DNA from 2 places in the Sporosarcina sp. FSL K6-5500 genome. Region 1 is predicted to be linked to the other one. Evidence: riboswitches for the same ligand, from Rfam matches in the RefSeq annotation. Region 1 holds a riboswitch; the other holds the start of a gene.

Region 1 (8,267 bases):
GCAGAGTGCCCGAAATTTCATCTTCGGGCACTTGCAACTTTTATAGAAAGGTAGTTATTCTTCCATCTTCCAAAGTAGTTGCATTTTCCACTTAAACATTGTAGGTATGTGGTGGACAGTTAGTTGTAACAGGATTACCGAAAAGAGTGTAGCTGGCATTTCCAGCCACATTTAACCCGCGGTAAAGGTGTTGTAATCATTTCGTCCAAAGCTAGCCGCAAATGTACAAGTCAAACGTAGACTTTTAAGCTTTTCTTAAGGTTTAGGCTGTCCCTTGTAAGGTGCCTTCGCTTAGTTTATATAGGCATCCATTTGTTCAACATGTAACAGTTTAATAGTAGTAGATGAATGGGGAGATTACTTGCACTCCTATTTTTTCGTATTACACCACTCATTTATAAATAACATAAGCGTCTTGGTAAATACCACTAATTCTTCAATGTTTATCTTTTCATCGACTGAATGTGCCTCTTCCAACTTTCCAGGACCATAGATAACAGTTGGAATTCCTGCTGCTCCTAGCCAGCCCGCATCTGTTACTGATCTCGACATACCTATTATTGCAGGACTTTTTTCGGTTTGTTCATGACAATGCGCAAGAAGTTGAACAGCTGCATGGTCCGCATTCATTTCAAGCGCCGGAAATATTTCTCCACGTTCTTCAATCATTGATTTTCCACCCCAGCGAAAGTGAATGGGATTTTCTCTTAACCACGTGTCTGCTTTTGCTACATGGTTCAAATGCTCTTCGATTTCTTTTGTTACAGATTGATAGGTTTCATTCGGATAGAAATGAACGGTGATCCAGAGCCGACATTCATCCGCCACAAAAGCTGCATGCCTTCCTCCTTCTATAACTGCTGGATTAATAGTAGTGGTGCCAGGCGCAAAACCCGGATATTTTTTTGTCACAGCCCAGTGACGTTCTAAATCTTGTAATCCAGCAATAACCTTCATCATCTTTTCTATCGCACTAGCCCCATTAACCGAACCGCCTGCATGAAGCATACTCATCCTCATTGCATCATGGAAAACTTCCTTACTTTTAATCGTTATCCAGCCGGTAATCACACCACCCTGACCATGGATTTGACGATCACTGCCATCGACTACAAGTGCAAAGTCTGCTGTATAGCCTTTTTCCATACATGAAAGTGTTCCTGCCTCTCCCGCTTCCTCCCCAATGACAGTCTGAATTTGCAAATCACCTTTCAGTTCCACACCTAGTTCGTTTAATAATTTAACGGCTAGTAAAGTCGCCGCTACTGCACCTTTCATATCGGATGTTCCTCGCCCATATGCGTTGCCATCTTTAGTCGTTAGTTCAAAGACAGGCACAGTCCACTCTGTTTCATCCCCCACTTCCGCAACGTCTATATGTCCATTAATGATTAGGCTGTTATACAGGTTTCCATCCGTTCCCTTTTTAACGCCTACAACGTTCGGGTCGCCAGGAAATACATCCCAACTAACCGTTTCAAATTTTTCTTGTGCTAAAAAATCTTGAATATACCGCTGTACGCCTGTTGTATTTCTTGCCGGTGGACTAACTGTCGGGAAACGAACGAGGTCCGCTAGCAATTGCACTAACTCCTCTAGACGTTCATCAACTAGGTTACTAATTTTATTTTCCATTTTACTCATCCATCCCTTATCTATATTTTTGGTAGGTGAATCTATATACGTTGTAATAAAGAATTCCATTGAATTCACTACGGCGCTAGCCCTTGTAATGCGCCTTCGCGCAGTTCACTATCTTTATTTCATTTGTTCAACATATATACACTGGAACAGAAAACAGCCGCTTTCCATAATCGGAAGGCGGCTGTTTTCTACGTATATAAAGACATTGAGTGTAGAGTTTCAGCTGCTTCCCTACGCTAGTATGAACTAGATCAGGTTCGAAGGGTTTACATCTATGATGTGTCTCAGCCTAAACGGCTCCCCTAGCAGTATCTATTTAGTTTTTTCTTCTTCACAATGCATCTGTTCTTTCTTCCCCTTTAGGAAGATAGTTCGATAAGTCGATATCACGTAACCCGTTCTTTATTTTAGTTGTGTAACCTAAATTTTCATTCGATAAAAACGAAGCTTTTGAAGCAATCATTTCTTCTAATAAAGGCAAATACGTCGGATCAATATCTTTCCAAAGTTTGTACGAATTTATTAAATCCTCTAAAGTCAGATGCTTGTAATCATCGCCTTTATAGTCACGTAATGCGGAAATACGATACCAAATATCGCCATTATCACGAATCCAATCCTCTTTATCCGCTACAATCGCTGTTTGTATAGCCTGCGCTGTATCTAAATACTTCTGATCACCGAACTCATTATAAGCCATGAGTAAAACGTTCATACCGCCCAACACATGATTCATAGAGGCATGCGTCGTTACTTGCTGTGCAATCGGGAAGTAATCCGCGATGTAGTAAGACTCGTCATTCACAGGAATGACGTTTCCTTTACTTTTTTGTGAGACTAGTAAGTCAGCATAATTACGCAATGGCTCTTTCGCATTCTCAATTCCAAAATCAGCACCACTATTATAGTAGAAAAGCGCGATTTGCTCATTAAAACGTGTATCAATGAATGGAGCTGTAATGTCATATAAATCTTTCAAATAGGTGCTTGTAACTTCTGTTTCCCAATAATCTTTGTCACCTTTGAAATTCTTCAAGTTAACAAATGAGTTGTAAATTAAGTTCTCAAAATAACGATCCTCTTGCTCATTATATAAAACCAGCGCACGATCTTCTTTTAATAGAAGTAAGTTCCGCCCATATCCTTGCCCTGTATCAGGCATTGGCTCTGTGGTTATCGCCATTTTATTGTATGGGCCACCCGCCGTGTACCAATTATTACGTTTTTTATAATACTTAGCTGACTCAAGCATCCAGCTCTCCATATTCTCTTCATTCGCAAATAATTGGTCATCCGCATTCATATACCACTGATCTACAATGTCATTGCCTTTTGAATTTAACGTATGCACAGATAATAATGTTGTTCCAACCTGAGCATAAGACAGTGCCTCTTTTTCACCGAGCAATTGACGCATGTAACTGTAGCCATCATTCTCATACTCTAATGACAATTGCTTTGACAAATAAGACTGACCAACCATCCGCTCCTTCACTGATCCATCTAGCTTCACAAATTGGAGTAAACCTGTCGGATAGGATGTTGTGTCACTGCCAAAAACATCTTTATCATTACGTTTAATCTTGTATTTATCATAACGGTTTAGCTCAAATGAAGCCACTTCATTTTCTTTTTGAATGACATCTACTGTTACAGCAGATTCAGTAGGGTTAATGATTTTCGAAAATAAGAAGTAATCGCCATTATCAAATGAACGAACCGTTAACTCAATGGTCGCACCTTCTATACCGATGTCATAAGTGTAAATATTATCTCGTGAAAATGAGTTATCGATTCTCGTATGATTCGTGAAAAGTATATTCTCTGTCGATCTTAGGTAAATCGGATGTTCATCAAATGACACCTTCATTAAATTCACAGCAGAGGGAATCCGAGTAAAATTAGGCGACAGCTCTAAGTTCGTTAATTCATATTTTTTGGTAGTTGCAATGTTCCCCTTCTTCACAAGTACTTGATGCAGAATCACCGCAAAAGTAGCGCGGTCTACTTGTGATCCGTGATTGAATAGACCTTTTTGTATGCCTGGCATAATTCTGTATTGTGGAACTGCGCCTACACTTCCTTTATCCAATGAAATAAGACTTGGCCATTCGATTAATGCACTATCTTGCAAATTAAATGCATCTACTAATGCCAACTCCATTTGCCTACGTGTTAAAGGTTCTTCCATACCAAAAGAATTGCCTGTCACGTCTTTGATTAAAAATTCATATCCCGCTTTTGTAAAAGATTGAGTAGCCTCTCCAACTGTCATTGCTAGATCCGGACGAAATTGCATATCGCCGTAACCCGTCAATATGCCCATTTCTACAAGTTGCATAACTTCATTTTTCGCCCAGTGGCTATTTGGAATATCCGTAAATTTTGCAGCTGTCGTGACGTCTTCTGATTTAACGACTTGAGCTTCTGCCGCGTTAGCTGTTAATCCAACAGTAGCTGACGTCGGTAAAGCTACCGTTAATGCTAAAGCGAGAAACATTGTATTTATTTTCTTCATTTTTGTTTAAAGCCCTCCTTTAGTTAAAATTAATAACATCAAATTATAGTTAAGTATAATTATAACACTTTTGGATACTATTTTGGAGTTCGTCCACAGGAGAAAGCAAGGCTGAACAATAGCAATTCAATGGAAAAGAAACACCAGTCCATAATCATTGACCTTAGTAACTCTTGAGTGTTAGGGTTTTCACTTGCCAACTAATTCGGCAAACTACAAAGGAGGAATTGCAATGAAGCAATTGATACAACAGGAAATTCACCTAGCAAATCGTCCCAAAGGAATGCCTGCGAAAGAAGACTTTACCTTTGTAAAGAATTCAGTTCCCTCACCAAAAGTAAATGAAATTTTAGTACGGACGCTTTATTTATCTGTTGACCCATACATGCGTGGAAGAATGCAAGATGCCAAGTCATATATTGCTCCATTTGAATTGAATAAGGTCATTTCAGGGGGTGTCGTAGCTGAAGTAGTTGAATCCCAGTCAGACGCCTTTAAACAAGGTGATGTCGTTGTTGGGAATCTTGGCTGGGCTGAATATACCGTAGCTACTCCAAATGAAATTCGCAAAATAGACCCTAAAATGGCACCTATTTCAACACATTTAGGTATTCTCGGCATGACAGGTTTAACTGCCTATTTTGGATTGCTTGATATCGGAAAACCCCAAGAAGGCGAAACGGTCGTCGTTTCTGGGGCTGCCGGGGCAGTTGGATCAGTAGTTGGACAAATCGCGAAAATCAAAGGTGCCAAAGTAGTAGGTATTGCAGGTTCAGATGAAAAGATTGACTACTTATTGAATGTACTCGGCTTTGATGCAGCTGTAAATTATAAAAAGGATAGTTTCTGGACAGATTTAAAAAATTCCGTACCTGCTGGAGTAGATGTCTATTTCGATAATGTAGGCGGCGACGTTTCAGACGCTGTTTTTACAATGCTAAATCGAAATGCTCGTATTCCATTATGCGGATCAATTTCTTCCTACAATGCTGAAGGAAAAGATAGAGGTCCACGTATTCAATCAGCTATGATCAAGACGAGCGCTATGATGCAAGGCTTCACGCTAGGCGATTTTGCCACTGATTTTGAAAGAGGGTTTACCGACTTAGGTAAATGGCTACTGCAAGGCAAACTGAAATATGAAGAAACAATTGTTGAAGGATTTGAAAATACACCAGAAGCATTCCTTGGTTTATTTAAAGGAACAAATCTGGGAAAACAGCTCGTAAAAGTGGCTAATCCTGAATACGCGAAACTTTAACATTTAATGTAAAATAGCATGACCTGCAACTTCCAAATACTTATTCAACAATCTCCTCAGGTTACTAAATGAGGAGATTTTGTTTTGTCAAAAAATCTAAACCTTGTTGTGTTTGTTCGTAACAAAAACTATTTCAAGCTCTTTTACATATACTGCAGTTCCTGTAATTTCAATATCATAACTTTTTTCATTTTTCGAGACTTTAACTAGTACACGACCATCCTTTCCCATTTCATGTCCTTGTTCTACTAAAATACGTAGATGGTTTTCGAAGTTTCTATCTATGTATTCGGCGTAATAAGCACCCATCACTCCTGAGGCTGTTCCTGTAACGGAATCTTCAATTGTACCGGAATATGGTGAAGAGAAATGACGAGCATGCATATCTGCATTTTGATCGTACGTCTCCAAACAAAAAGGATGAATAGATGCTTTAGGTATTTCTTTTAATACGGATGGAAATAGCTCATTGTTAGCTTTCATTTTATTAAAAATGCTAAGTTTCTTAATTGGAACTAACAATGTCCATGAACCTGTACTACCATATACAGTGGGTAAATCAGATTCTATATCATCTCTATTAATTCCGATTGAATGGGCCAATTCTTCGTACGAACCGCTAAAGTCTTTTAATTGTGGGGAATCTTGTTTCATAGTTATGTATTCCTCACCATCCGCTTGTGAATCTATTCTGATAGGTAAAATCCCTACTTTCGTTTCAATTGTTAGTTTACTCTTATCATTCAATAAATTCTTAGACTTTAAAGCATATACAGCAGCAATTGTTCCATGTCCACATAAATCCATTTCTTGTCCTGGTGAAAAATAACGTATTCCAAGATCAGCCACATTCGAATTGACTAAAAATGCAGTCTCGTTGAAACCTGCCCTGTAAGCTATTTCTTGCATCTCAAAATCTGTTAAATCATCCCCGTTCAGCACTACTCCAGCAGGATTCCCTTTGTTTGGCTCTTTACTAAATGCGTCATAATGGTAAATAGTTATCGATTTCACTCTTCATTTCTCCCACCTAAAATAAATATATTATCCACTCTTCATTTCCATACAGTCATATACTTCTTACGGTATTTGATATCTTCTTCTGTCTCAATCAAACCCATTGCTATCTGTTTAATTTCTTCCTCTTTTAATGCATCATATAAATTTTTCAAGCCTTGAATCATATCAAATCGAATCAAGGTGTAATGTTTTTCATGCACACCGTTTTGAAAACGTTCCACTATATGATGAATCACTTGTTGTTTTTGTTCCTTTCCAGCTAAGCCCACTCTCCATATCGACTGTAAGCTATGTCGGGCTGTAACAAATTTCGGATCTTTGGTCACTTCCCATAACGCTGGAAAATCGCCTAATATACGTTTTTCTGGATCACTTTTCGCAAGACCAGCTAGGAACTGAGCACCCCTAGATCTTCGATGATTATCGGAATCTGTTAGCCATTCCTTTAATTCGTCCCAAACTTCATAAGCCCAGTCCACTTCTTCTTTTACAGCTGCATTAATAGCATTAAACGCTTCCAATTGAACATTTTTGTCCTTTGCTTCTAGGTTTTCAAAGTAGGATCGGGTTACACTGTCCACTTGATTCATCTCCCTCTCAATAAAAAGTTATTTACTTACGACATTACATCCTACCGATAAATATACAGTGAACCCCCTCATATATCTATCGCTATACTTCATTAATAAATTGACCGTGAAATTTCTCCGTGTTAAAATCTGATTGAGTGATCAATTAAAAATTTGATTGTACAATCAAATTAACTTGGAGGAATCATAATGTATATAAATAATAGAGGTCATATAAATGAAGGAAGATAACAAAGTTGAAGGAAAAAAATCGTTTATCGCAGAAGCAAGACGTGACCAAATTGTGGAAGCAGCAATTAAAACCCTTGATGAAATTGGATACTTAAAAGCCAGCCTTTCTCAAATTGCTAAAAGAGCGGACATCAGTACCGCATTAATTTCTTACCATTTTTCGGATAAGAACGATTTGATGAACCACCTTCTGATGAATCTTGTAGAAGGGTCAACATCTTATATCTTAGAGAGAGTTGGTCGAGAAAATACAGCTTTTGAGCAACTGAATACATTCATAGCGGCAAATTTAGCATATCAAGGTACGCATCCGACACGTTATACGGCTCTGATAGAAATTGTCTTTAATGCCAGAACGCCCGATAACATTCCCTACTATAAATTAGGCGATGATGAAGAGGACCAAATCATGTATGAACTACAACAAATACTACATTATGGTCAAAAACAAGGGGAATTCGGATCTTTTAATGTAGTAGTCATGGCCAGTATGATTCAAGGAGCTATCGGAGAGTATATGGCTCACACTGCTATAACAAAAAAAGTCGACTTGGATACGTATAGCAGCGAGCTCGTGAAAATTGTTAATCAGGCAGTAAAGGGTAACAAATTTGACTAACGTTACTCTAAAGTCAAATCCTATCTCCAATTATGATCGGAAGCTTGCTCCGGATCTTGCCCGCGGCTTTATGCTACTGTTCATCGCATTGGCACACGCCCACGTATTTCTATACGCCGCCGATCGAGAAATCACAAAGGTTGACCAGATCGTTGTATTGTTTCGGCAAGTCTTAGTTGACGGCCGTGCATTCCCTATGTTCTTTCTCCTCTTTGGCTACGGTATGGTCCAGCTCATGCTTCGTCAGGAAGAAAAAGGTAACGATTGGATTTCAATTCGCAAGCTGTTCCGCCGGCGAGGCTGGTTGATGATTCTCATCGGTTTCTTGCATGTAGCACTATTATTCGAAGATATCATAGCATTATATGGCCTGGCTACCCTTCT
Region 2 (8,267 bases), 1.0 Mb from region 1:
GGTTTTGAAGCATCTTTTCCTGGTTTATAAATATGTTTCATAGTATATCTCTCCTCGTATCAATCAATTTCTCGCACTTCAAAAGGGATCAAAGAAGATTCCAGCTGTTCGCGACTGTGCTCATATTGCGTTGGAAGCATAAGATTTTCTCCCATCGTCTCCACGGACTCGTCATGTGCAAAGCCTGGCGCATCCGTTGCAATTTCAAACAAAATATTTCCGTGTTCTCGGAAGTAAATCGCATTGAAATAGTTTCTGTCTTTCACCGGAGTCACGCCATAACCATTCTCTTCAACAAGTGATTTCCAGTCCAGTTGATCCGCATCATCTTCAGCGCGCCAAGCGATATGGTGTACTGTGCCGACACCCATTTGTGCACGACCTGATGATGTTGTTTTCAAATCGACGACATTGCCAATGTCCGCTGTTGAGCGAAACCGGATGTATTCGCCTTCTTCACCGATTTTTTCAAGCCCCATAACTTGTTCAAGAAGATGAGCCGTTTTTTCAGGTTGTGTAGATAATAGCGTTGCGCCGCCAAACCCTTTTATAGCGACATCCGCTGTTATTTCACCAACCATCCATTCATTCTTTACCCCATCTTCTCGCTCGACAATCTCAATTCTCAAACCGTGTGGATCATCAAATGATACATACGTTTCACCAAAGCGGTTTGATTTGCTAAACGCAATCTTAAATTTCTCAAGACGGTTTTCCCAGAAAGTCATTGCCCCGACCGGTACTACGTACGACGTAACACCGACTTGACCATCCCCAATTGTTCCTTGGCGAGCATTAGCCCATGTGAAAAATGTAATGATCGTACCCGGTGCACCGTTTCCATTACCAAAGTAAAGATGATACGTCCCCGGATCATCGAAGTTGACGGTTTTTTTGACAAGACGCAACCCCAGAACACCCGCGTAAAAGTCGACGTTTTCTTGCGGATGTCCGACGATTGCAGTTATGTGATGAATGCCCATTGATTTTTTCGTCATATCAATTCTCTCCTCGAATTAGTAGAAAGTTATTTATCTTGAATTCAAGGTAATCATATCAAGCAGAGTTTTCTTTGTCAACGAGTTGGCTTGAAGCGTATAAATCAGATGTAAGAAACGAGTCACCGCCCGTCTTGTTCAATAATAGACACTAAAAGTAAATAAAGAGGCTATCCGAGATAACCTCTTGTCACAGTACATTCATTATTACCAAGGTTCATCCTATCGAATAGTAGGGATGCATAATTCGCTATCTACGCAACTCATATTTTTCCTTTCCGGATAAACAATGAACTCCTTCCATTTACGACAACGGAAGGAGTTCATTGTTTACTATTCAAAATTAGAGATTCGCCAGTACTGCCAAGCAATTACCTCGGACATCCACGCGAGCCCCTTACTTTCCGCTTGGTGAATTGGTTTCCATTCATTCTCTTCACCGCGCATCAGGTAAATCTCATGATGGGGCGCCTGATCGTGGTAACCCGTCATATCAAACGTTCCGTCCCGCCTCATAACTGCCCGCACTTCATAGTTAATGTCAGGGGCCGTTGTAAGGGGATTGCCGACAGCATGCAGAAGATGAAATCCCGCTTCGTCTTCCCCGTGATTTGTCCGTTTCAACGTAATCCCATCGTGTGAAGCGGTTGCTTGTTTCCTAAAGCGCTTAAAAGCATCATAGACAATCGATGGCCCAACATCCCTTGTAAACGTCAACGGAGAACGTTCAAGGTCATATGCCAGTTCGATGTCCACTCGGGTCCGATAACTGGCTCCATTTGAATCGAATCCCCTGTCATCCCCTTTAAAATAACGATTTCGCGATAAAAGATTCGGATTCAACACCCAGTCATCCTGCAAAAACGTCATGTAGCGGAACCCCCACCTATCTACATTCGGGAGACGAACTCTGTCTTGAACAGGCGTCAGCAACTCCCTCGGCTTGGCAATGGATTTTGTCACCGAAAACTGTTCAATCGCCGCTTCTGCCTTAGACGAAACCGGATTCAACAGCCCAAAAACAGTGGAGACAATCGACTGAAAGACGTTGAATCGTTCTTCCGACTTCGCAAGTGAACGCTTAGATTTAATCGTATACGTATAGATTTCATCCAACGAAAAATCCCTGTCGATGTAAGAATTACCGACCGCCGTTGTCATATGCGTCCCATTTCGGTAGACATCATATTCAGCGACATCTTTAATTTCCTCCCAAGACAATGCAATTTGCGTCTTTGCGACAATCGTTGTCATGACAAGTGACTGAAGCGGACTTTCTTTGTTTTTCTGTTCAGCAAATGCTGACGTTTGCAATGCAATAACGTCAATCACAATACCATCCTCAACACGTTCGATTACGTAATTATATAGTTTCGCATGCTTGAAATCACCGTCACTAAATTCAGAGACCGTTCCTTCATACAAATGATGCCCGTCTCTATAGACTTTGTAGGTTCCGCCGACATCATTCCATGTGAAATAGATTAGATCTGCCTTATGCAAAACGGTTTGTATTTCAAACAGTTTCTTTTTCATCCGCACACCACACCCCTTACTTGGAAGTGTGGTATATTTCGCGAGCAGTTAAACATTACATTTCAATACCTGTTAATGAAAGAAGGACCGCACCTTTTAAACGACTTGCTGCTTCTCCAGGATCTTCTTCTCCAGAAATTGCAGAAATAACCGCTACCCCTGACGCACCCGCTTTAATGATAGCACCGGCTCTGCGTTCTGAAATTCCACCAATCGCAACAATAGGTAAACCAGGTAACAACGATGCCACTTCCCTAATTGTCTCGATACCAATAACCGATTGCGTATCCATTTTCGTCTGTGTCTCATAAACTGGACCTAGACCGATATAATCAGCCCCTGCATCAGCTGCCGCAATCGCTTCTGTTACATTATGCGTAGAAACACCTATTAGCATGTCTGGACCAACCTTGTCACGCACTGCTGAAATATATCCGTCTTCCTGCCCGATATGAATACCGTCTGCACCAATTTCAATCGCAAGACCTATATCATCATTGACAATGAAAGGTACACTATATTGTTCACATAATTGCTGACACGCTTGTGCAAAAGCCTTCAATTCTTCACCCGTTAATGCACCAGGCCCTTTTTCACGTAATTGAAAGCTCGTTATACCACCCTTTAGCGCCTCTTCTAAGACATGTAACGGGTCGCGTCCCGCCAAATTCACTGTACCCATGATGAAATATAAGTTAACTGTTTGCTTATCCATAAACTACAACCCCTTCCATTGTCTTGTTACCGCGGCGTCCATATGCCCAGTGATTCGTCGGACCATGGCCGCCACCAATTTTAAGTCCATCTTCAATTGCTGCGTGGATAAAACACTTTGCAGAAACAACTGCATTCGCTGCCGTTTCCCCATTTGCCAAAAACGCTGTCAGTGCCGCCGAATACGTACACCCTGTTCCATGCGTATCTTTCGTATCAATCCATGGTGCGCGAACCGAGAACCGTTCCCCGTCAGCCCCCATGAACAGATCTTCCGCATAAGGCGCTTCTTTCCGGTGTCCCCCTTTAATAAGAACCGCCCCCGCGCCCAACGCTATTATATGTTTCGCCGCTCGTTCTATGTCTTCATTCGTCTTTATTTCCATTCCTGCAAGCACTTCTGCTTCTGGAATATTAGGTGTAACAATAGCTGCAAGAGGTACAAGTACAGTCTTCAACGCTTCAACCGCCTGTCTTTCTAGCAATGAAGCACCCCCTTTCGCAATCATTACCGGATCAATGACAAGTGGAATTCCGCTCCAATGAAACGCCTCTCCCACTGCATAGATAATTTCTGTCGAAAAGAGCATCCCTGTCTTAATCGCTTTAACATCAAAATCTTCAATAACTGCCTGTATTTGCGCTTTAATAATAGCGGTGTCAACCGGCTGTATCGCCGTCACTCCAAATGTATTTTGCGCTGTCACCGCTGTCAGTGCCGACGTACCGAAAACACCCAATTCTTGGAACGTCTTCAAGTCTGCCTGAATACCCGCACCACCACCACTATCCGACCCCGCAATTGTCAATGCCACACGTACCATTCGATTCGCCACCCTTTTATTTATACTAAAAAGCCGCTTCCCGGTGGCGTAAGAAAGCGGCTAGCCATTTAACTATTCGTAAAAGGCGTACCCACTTTCCTACGCCGGTATAATCCGGATCAGGTTCCAAGGGTCCGCGCATTCATGCACGTCTCAGCCTAAAAAAGGCTCCCCTAGTGGTTGTTAAACTATTCAGCTTTGTAGCAAGTGTAACATATCTAGTGTGAGATTGTGGGAATGTTTGGTCCATTTCCAATAGAAGCATAGAGTAATGGAAATAAAAAACTCCATCAAATAGGTTCAATATATATAATAAACTCGTTTCACGTGGTAACAGTTTATTCCATTCTATCGTCGATAAGAGTATAGTTAGTGACATAAACAGAAAGAAGGCGCAGTTTATGCATAAAGCAGACAGCAGACCGAATAATCCCGACAAATCCATGTGGATCAGTCTTTTCGGGACACTCGTTATTATTGCAGTGGTCATTATTACTAATCTTACAATGGGTTAACATTCACTAAAACCTAGATAGGCCGACATCACAGCGGCCTGTTTTTTTATTCAGAACCCCAAATTCTTTCCACTTCTGAGTCTCCATCCTTAATCCGTATAACATACACGTCTGGATTCGTCAGTGCCTGCCACTGCCCAAAATCGAATCGTTCATCATAACACCTTAATAATAGCGCCATTAAATTCCCGTGTGTCACAAGCACTGTCCGCGAACCGACACCCAGCTCATCCACAACATCACAGACCCTCGACATCGCTTCACTCGAAGATTCCCCACCCTCATATTTTAGATGAAGGTCAAAAAACGTATCTTCCAGCTTTATCAACCAATCCTCGAAATCCATTGAACTTAGCACGCGCTCCATAAGCCGACTATCCACCTCTACATGCAACTTCTTCCGCTCAGCTATAGGCCAGCCCGTCTGACGTGCACGAGAAAACGGACTCGTAATAATCCGATCCACTTCGATATCTTCGAAAAACGCTACAAGCTGACCCGCCTGCAGAATCCCTTCAGCAGTCAATTCCGCGTGTGGTGCCTGTCCTTCTGCGGAGCAATGACGCACGATGTAAATAACTTTTTCCATAACCGCTTCACCCCATTCTTCTTACTAAATAGACATACAGCCCATTCGTAAACTAGCTGTAGTCATCCCTATTACTCTTTTTCCCTTGTATGCTCCAAAGAAAACATCTCAATGTTTTAGATTCCTTAGAAATCACAACAAAAAGTGCCTGTACAATAAACCATCATGAAAATTTAAGCATTCATGGTGGTTTCTTATGCAGGCACTCACTATTATTTATTCATCTGGGCAAGGAAGTCAGCTAAAGGGTCTTCCTCTTCTACAACAGAGGTTTCTTCTGGCTCCTTTAACTGTTCCCAATCAAAATTATCCAGATCATCCTCTATGTTAATCAATTGATGTTCTGTTTCCACCTCAACGGCAGCGCTCGTTTCTTCCTGCAAATATAATGCTGCATTTACATCTATTGCATTGCTGTTCAATGATGCAAAGAGAGAAGCTGTGCGGATTGGATCGGACATCAACTGATAGACGATACTCCCTAGTAGCGCCTCGGAATGTTCGTGCTTTAACCAATCACGTTGCGCTTTAGTTAACCCTTTTGGGAGCGGAATTGTTATGGCCTCTCTATGCTTTAAAAGTGAGTCATTCACCCCATCTATCACGAACTCCGCAATTTTACTGGAAAAGTTTCTTCTTTCGACTTCTTTTAACTTTTGCAGTTGCTTTAGTGTGTGGTCAGATGTATCTGATGGGAGACGAAATGTAATGGGCTGTCCCCTTTTTAATCCCGCGTCATTCATGCATAGTCACCTTACTTTGTTTTAACTAACTTTTCTTCTTCTTTAATTTTGACTTGTTGATTTTTTTTCGCAAAGTCTGAAATTAACTTGTAATAAGCGTTGGCCATCATCCAAACACTTTCTTTTTCATCTTCAAAGAAATCGATATTATAACCATCTAAGCTATTATTTAACGTTTTAAGATAGCCTTTAAGGACAATAGAGCCTCCGCCGATGAAATAGCAGATCTCAGATTGCGAGTTTCTTGCCCATACATTCCGTAAATGGCGATATTGCTTTTTCGCTAACTCCAAGAGAATCCGATCTACAATGTCATGAACACTTGTCCGGCTTCCTTTTACCATAATATGATTACGGTTATTTTTCTTCGTTATAATATCCACAACATCTAGACGACTGTCCAACTCTACGCCATGTCTAACATAAATTTCTTCTCGAATAGCATCCAGAGACTCTGAAACACCCAAGTTAAAGCCTTGCGCCTTATCATCATCAACTTTACGATTCCTAATGACCGCAACATCCGTTGATAACCCACCGATGTCTTGTATCAAGATTTGTTTATCGATTAATTCTTTATTAATGATGTTTAAATTATTATCCATTACAAGGTTGATAAACGCAGCAAAGCCTTCCGGATAAACCTTTACTTCATCAAATTTAATATTTACTTTTATACCTTGATATTTAGGTGTAACCAAAAACTCTACTTGGTGAACAGAGCTAAGCAATTGGGAACGATAACCAACGTCTTTCCCTTCCTTTACTTCTCTCAGTGGAAGTCCTGTACCTAGTGTATACGTAGCTTCAATTACATTATTATTACGTTTAAAAATACCTTTATTCTCATCACGAGCTGCATCTATTGCAAGTGCCGCGAACAACATCACCAAAGTTTGATCTTCCTCAGATTTGTTGCTACCTGGATCTAGTTCAGTTGAATTACCACTTTTCGTAGCAAGATTCCCAACACGGTAAATAGCGTTGTTATCTTTTAATGTTGGAGAGTGCAAACGAATATGAATGCCATCAGTAGGCTCTTGGTTGTCTAGTTCTTCAATGCCGATAATCGGACGATCTGCAATATCTTGTGCAATTACATTGGGTATATTGAGTTCTGCTTCCAATTTACCGAAAATGGCTTTTAATGAATCGTTTCCTACGTCAATTGCTGCAATACGTGTTTCTGTCATAAAAATCATCCTCCCCAATTATTCTATCTTTCTATTGAAATGGTACTGGAATTTTGTTGGCAGGTCAATCCAATTCAACTATTTAACACACAAATGTAATATTGTGTACCCAGCTGTAAACTTGTACACATTAGCGTACACACGCGCCATCACTGGTTGCGTACGTGTTTGTACACTTGTACACATTAATGTTTACAAATGTATACATTAAAGTATACAAGTACACCGTAATGTATACATCCACAAAAATAGTTAAGATGGACGTTTACTCAAGTTCGATATAAGCCCTCCTTCCCCTTCCCTTCCTAACTTCAAGCTGAAGCAGAGCTTGCTTACCATTCAATAAAAAGGGTATTTCACAAATAAAACCCATTAGACATTCCCTTACTTTTCTAAAGTGCCAGTGATTATAAGTTGTTATTCGATCTGTTCCCACCTTCATTACAAGCATGCGAGCTGTTGACCAAGCAATTTCGGCTTCTCAGTTTCGCCTCTAACATGCCTTTACGGGTTAAATAGTATCATCAATCACCAATTAGCTTACGCCACACTCCAGGCCCCCAGCTGCATCTAGGAGTAACCTGACTAATAATAGGTGGCCGAACAAGACAAAATGACAAACATTTCATACACCAAAATAAAAAACACCAAAAAAAGTAGACATCTATTTGAATGTCTACTCATTTTCACGTTTTTACGTACTCCTACTAATTATTCCAAACCCACCAAACGTTGCTACTCAATACTAAGGCGTATCTGACTCAATCCGTTTCATGAATTCCTCTACTGCGCTATAACCTTGCTGCTTTAAATACCAGTTATTTGCAGCGGCTTCAATCAAACCTGCGATATCACGCCCTGGTTGAAGTTGAATTTGGATATGCGGAATCTGGACGTCCATGTATTCCACAAACTTCGTTTCCTGCTCTAATTCATTATTCAAGTCATTTTCTTTCCACTTAGTCAATTCGATGTCCAGTGCAATCCGCGTTTCATCCTGGAAAGCGGCTCTTCCATAAAGGCGCACCACATTTAACAAGCCAATACTACGCAACGCAAGAAATTCTTTGCTATTTTCGTCGTGCGTCCCGAGCAAGGTTTGTGGGCTAAGCTTTTTCAACACCACTACATCATCTGCCACAAGCCGATGTCCCC

The links. A riboswitch is a leader RNA that binds a small molecule or an ion and turns the genes downstream of it on or off. The one in region 1 is predicted to bind thiamine pyrophosphate.
Region 2: it holds a riboswitch for thiamine pyrophosphate, as region 1 does, so the genes downstream of both, thiD (bifunctional hydroxymethylpyrimidine kinase/phosphomethylpyrimidine kinase) here and MKX62_RS13815 (acetylornithine deacetylase) in region 1, are expected to answer to the same signal.

What each region holds. Positions count from the first base shown of each region.
Region 1 is NZ_JBBOTP010000001.1:2,867,231-2,875,497, reverse strand. It holds gene MKX62_RS13815 (acetylornithine deacetylase) at 370-1,644, opposite strand; TPP riboswitch at 1,856-1,958, opposite strand; gene MKX62_RS13810 (S-layer homology domain-containing protein) at 1,976-4,162, opposite strand; gene MKX62_RS13805 (NADP-dependent oxidoreductase) at 4,395-5,423, shown strand; gene MKX62_RS13800 (PhzF family phenazine biosynthesis protein) at 5,520-6,437, opposite strand; gene MKX62_RS13795 (hypothetical protein) at 6,479-7,024, opposite strand; gene MKX62_RS13790 (TetR/AcrR family transcriptional regulator) at 7,251-7,883, shown strand; gene MKX62_RS13785 (DUF418 domain-containing protein) at 7,876-8,267, shown strand, end outside.
Region 2 is NZ_JBBOTP010000001.1:1,864,555-1,872,821, reverse strand. It holds gene MKX62_RS08650 (alpha/beta hydrolase) at 1-41, opposite strand, end outside; gene MKX62_RS08645 (ring-cleaving dioxygenase) at 60-998, opposite strand; gene MKX62_RS08640 (DUF3238 domain-containing protein) at 1,332-2,534, opposite strand; gene thiE (thiamine phosphate synthase) at 2,590-3,249, opposite strand; gene thiD (bifunctional hydroxymethylpyrimidine kinase/phosphomethylpyrimidine kinase) at 3,242-4,072, opposite strand; TPP riboswitch at 4,152-4,257, opposite strand; gene MKX62_RS08625 (histidine phosphatase family protein) at 4,634-5,176, opposite strand; gene MKX62_RS08620 (hypothetical protein) at 5,389-5,919, opposite strand; gene MKX62_RS08615 (ParM/StbA family protein) at 5,931-7,112, opposite strand; gene hprK (HPr(Ser) kinase/phosphatase) at 7,858-8,267, opposite strand, start outside.